2 regions of the Halomonas sp. 5021 genome follow, and region 1 is predicted to be linked to the other one. Evidence: predicted binding sites of a transcription regulator. Region 1 holds the regulator's gene; the other holds the start of a gene.
The links. Region 1 encodes FliA, which starts transcription of late flagellar genes. Its sites were predicted from a motif close to CTAAAGTTNNNNNNNNNNCNGCCGATA; they were not measured.

Region 1 (2,404 bases):
CTACCCCTTGGCGGGGGCGCTATTCGAGGCGCGCGGCTTCTTGACCTCCGGCTCGCGGATTTCGTCATGGTAATTGGCGACAAAGGAATTGAGCGTTTCTTCAATAAAGGAAGGTAACCGCCGCTTGGTAATCAGGGAGATCCCTTCCAGCACCATGTTCATGGTGATCAGGCGCTCCTCGGTGCGTCGCTCGAGCTTTACCGCGATAGGCTTGAACACCAGATTGGCCAGCAGGATACCGTAGAAGGTGGTCAGCAGCGCCACCGCCATGCGCGGGCCGATCACATCAAGATTGCCGGCGTCCATGACTTCCAGCATATTGACCAGTCCCACCAGGGTGCCAATCATGCCGAAAGCGGGCGCATAAGTGGCCATGGTGCGGAATATCTGGGCTTCCGCATGCTCACGCGCCTTCAGCCGCGCAATACGCCAGCGCAACATATCGAAGATTTCGTCTTCTTTGGTGTTGGCGATCACCAGTTGAATGCCGGTCCGCAAAAACGGATTACGGGTGTTTTCGAGCTCTCGTTCAACAGCGCGGACATCGCCCTTGAACCACAGCCGGGACATGGCCACCAACTCGTTGATATCATCACGCACGTAGGTGTTTTCGCGCCGGAAGACCAGCCCGACCAGACGCACCACCCGCAGCACTTCCTTGAGGGGATAGCTGATAAAGGTAGCGGCAAGTGTGCCCGTGACCACGATGGCGAGCCCGGGCAGGTTGAGGAAGCTATCCGGCGATTCGGCGGTGAAAAACAGGACGCTTACCAGCAACAGGATGCTGGCGAAAATACCGATCAGCGTCGATGGGTTCATGTCGTGCTCCTTAAAGCAATATAACGGGGCTTATCAGCACCGAGCGCTAAAACGTCAGCCAATCGCCGTTGCCCTGGCAGTGACGTCAAAAGACCCTAAACCGAGTCGTTTAACTTGGCGCGCAGACGGCTGACTGCCTGACTATGCAACTGGGAAACGCGTGACTCCGTGACGCCGAGAACAGCGCCCACTTCTTTCAGGTTGAGCTCTTCCTGGTAATACAGCGCCATGAGCAACTTTTCACGCTCGGGCAGGGCCTCAATGGCCGCCACCAGGGTTTCCCGCTGCTGGGCATCGAGCAAGTGGTCAAACGGCGAACTCACGGTTTCGCGATTATGCGGTTCGCTGCCATCCGCCACCAGCTCTTCAAAGGGCAGCAACTGCCCGCTATTGGTATCGTGCAATAGCTGCTGATAGTCGCCCAGCGGCATCTCCATGGCGTCAGCGATTTCCGTTTCTTCGGGGGGACGCCCAAGCGACTGCTCCAAACGCCTGACGGTTTCATCAACGGCCCGCGCCGAACGACGGACGCTGCGAGGCAGCCAATCACGGGTACGCAATTCGTCCACCATCGCCCCGCGTATGCGCTGACTGGCAAACGTCGCAAAGGTGGCCCCCTGAGTGGCATCGAAACGTCCCAGAGCTTCCAGTAGCCCCATCATGCCTGCCTGGATTAAGTCATCCAGCTCTATGCTGGCCGGCAACCTGACCTGAAGCGTCAAGGCCTGACGTCTCACCAGTGGCATATACTCCGTCATCAGCTCACTTTGTTTGATCCTGCCTTGTGCTGTGTACATCCTATTGCCTCGCGGCTAAACCACCTGTGCTCACTGGTAATTCACTATCATCTGCAACCCTTTAACGCTAACGGGACGCTGCCCTGGGGTTAGCGCAAATTGAAAATGCAGGGGCGTTGTCGCACTTATGCCTGATAAAGCACGGGTCTCCCCACGCATGCCCGATAATGACACACAGCGCTCGGGGTGGCATAACCATGCCTGTAGCGCTGCCCCGGGCGCGTGTTGGTACTGCCACTGGACTCGCTCGATGACCGCCGCTGGCGTGGTAGCGCCCGCTGGAGGACGAACCGGTTCACTGCGACTGGCGCGGTCGCTCATGGTCACCATGAGCCCCGGCACATGTGTCACCCAGCTGCTGGACGCTCCCTGAGCAAACGAACCGAGTCCCAAGGCTAGTACCAAAATGCTAATCGCATGACGCCAATAGCCTAGCATGCATCGTTCCTTCTCATGAGCGGATTAACCCCGATTATTAGACGCTTTACCGGCGTTAGCTGCCATTAGCGGGCCAGCAATAGCAATTCAGTGTCAAGATAGTGGCCGGCCGCTTGCTGCAGGTTGGCCAATAGGCCTTGCCTGGGCAGGTGAGGCTCGTGCAGTGCCAACAAGCGTTGCGGGCCGTTATGCTGCCGCAGCTGTTTCAATAGCTGGTACATACGCCCAAATGCATCGGCATCGCTGCTGACCCACAACGCCCAGCGACGATGTTGCTGACTGAGCGTCGCCAGTTCTGGCTCATCCGGCATCACGATCCGAATATCCCAGTCGGCCGGATCCCCGGCCCA
Region 2 (2,404 bases), on a different contig from region 1:
AACGGCATCGATATCACCAGCCCGACCAATCAGGTCGAGGGTGCGATTCAAGGCGTTACGCTGAACCTGCAAAGCGAGGGCGATAGCACCGTTGCGGTAGAGCAGGACACTCTTGCCGTGCGTGAAGCCGTCACGTCGTTTGTCGATTCGTATAACGCGCTGAAAGAGTCAACAGGCGAGCTGACCAACTTCAATCAGGAGACCGGGCAGGCTGGACCACTCAATGGTGACAGCACGGTTCGTACCGTTGAGTCTCGCATGCGCAGCGTGCTGAGTGGCGATGTGGCGCAAGAGGGCGATGGCTTCTCGATGCTTAGCCAGGTCGGCATTTCGCTTGAGGTTGACGGTACGCTTTCGCTGGATACTGACAAGCTAAATGACGTCGTCGCTAACGACCAACAAGCGCTATCTGAATTCTTCGCGGGCAGTGGCGATAATCCGGGGCTGGCGGGTCAGGTGAATACCGCTGTGGAGCAGATGCTGAGCTCCAATGGTACCGTCACTGGCTCGATCAGCGGCAGTGAAAGCCGTATTGAATCGCTCGAGCGTCGCTACACCAGCATGGAGCAGTCCATCGGCCAGACCATCGACCGCTATCGCACCCAGTTTGGTCAATTGGATGGCATGATCGCCGAAATGAACCAGACTAGTAACTACTTGACTCAGCAGTTTGATTCACTGGATGCTCAGTTGGGTCGCTAACACGCCGTCAATACAGCAAGTTGCATTTGAAAAGCCTGCTTCGTGCAGGTTTTTTGTGGATTGAGGCCACCATAAATACCTAAATCAATAAAAAAGCGCTAAAGTTGCGCTCACTTTGACCGATAATATTTTTATTAAAATTTTGCGTTGACGTGGTGTGAGTAGCCCGCAGTGCAATGGATAGGTTTAGCCTTTTACTGAGGACTCCCAGTATGGCAACGATTACCTCTCTCGGTATTGGCTCAGGCCTAGACCTCAACAGCCTGTTGGACCAGTTGAACGATGCCGAGCGCGGCAAGCTCGCACCGATTGTCCGCCAGCAGGAACAGCAGGAAGCCAAGATTTCCGCCTACGGCAAAATTCAATCGTCCATGGATAAATTCCAGGATGCGGTTGATGCGCTGAATGATCCCAAACTCTACCAGAGCCTTTCGGCCAACGTGCGCGGTGACGAGGTTTCGGCCACCACCAGCGCGGATGCCATGCCCGGTAGCTACCGGGTAGAGGTTACTGCGCTTGCCACCGCCGGGACGCTGGCCTCTCAACGACTGATCGATACTGAAAGCGATGCCCCTCTCGATATGGGTGGTGCCACCCAGCTACGGCTCGATTTTGCAGGCCAGGAAAGCGTTAACATCGACGTAGCCGCGGGCAGCAGCCTGGAAGACATTCGTGATGCGATTAACGCCCACGATGACGCGGGTGTCAGCGCCAGCGTTATTTTTGATGGCGAAGGCTACCGCCTGGCCCTTAGCTCCAGCGAAACAGGCTTGGACACTTCGGTAACCGGCTTCAGCTTTGTGGATGCGGGGGGTGCCGCCGTTGCCACGCCACCATTCGCCAGCGATACCGCACAAAGTGGCCAGGATGCTGCGCTGACGGTTAATGGCATTGCAATTACTAGCCCCAGCAATACGATTGAAGACGCCATTCAAGGCGTGACGCTGAATCTGGGGGAGTTAAGCCTGGGAACAGGCGAAACCGCCAGCAGCACTGTAATGGTTGAACGTAACACGCTAAAAGTGCGCGAAGCGATTGGCGATTTTGTTAAAGCCTTCAATGATGTAAAAAGCACCATCGGCACCGCGACCAATTTTAACAGCGAGACAGGTGTAGCGGCGGATTTGGTCGGCGATAGCACCGTACGTACCATTGAAAACCGAATGCGTAGTGTGCTGACCAGTGGCGTGGCGGGCGGAGAGCTTGCCACGCTCACTCAGCTAGGCATTACCATGCAGAGCGACGGTATTCTGAAAATGGAAGATGCCGCCGTTAGTGACTTAGCCAAAAACAGCCCGGATGCCCTGAGCGACTTCTTTACCGGTGTGGAAGGCAACGATGCCTCTCAAGGTCTGGCCAGCAGCCTGAGCACGACGCTTGAGCAACTGATGAGCAAAAACGGTACTCTGGGTGGTGCGATCAACGGCGCAGAAAACCGCATCGATAGTTTGGGTGAGCGTTACGAGCGTATGGAGAATACCATTGAGCAAACTATTTCCCGCTACCGCACCCAGTTCGGCCAGTTGGATGCCATGATTGCTCAGATGAATAGTACCAGTTCCTACCTCACGCAACAGTTTGACGCCCTGGACGCTCAGCTAGGCCGAGATTAATCCCGTCACTAGCCATTCAGCAAAGGCGTTACCCGCAGGGCCGAAAGGCCCTGTTTGCGTCTCAATATGGCAGCAAGCGGCAAGCTTAC

Region 2: a site for FliA is predicted at 801-827, ahead of fliD (flagellar filament capping protein FliD). Genes of this name have one in related genera too.

Annotation. Positions count from the first base shown of each region.
Region 1 is NZ_JAXOVU010000004.1:48,541-50,944, reverse strand. Features, by position in the region: gene R3F64_RS08795 (motility protein A) at 1-819, opposite strand; gene R3F64_RS08790 (RNA polymerase sigma factor FliA) at 915-1,616, opposite strand; gene R3F64_RS08785 (flagellar protein FlhE) at 1,647-2,054, opposite strand; gene R3F64_RS08780 (hypothetical protein) at 2,120-2,404, opposite strand, start outside.
Region 2 is NZ_JAXOVU010000016.1:5,650-8,053, forward strand. Features, by position in the region: gene fliD (flagellar filament capping protein FliD) at 1-702, shown strand, start outside; gene fliD (flagellar filament capping protein FliD) at 915-2,315, shown strand.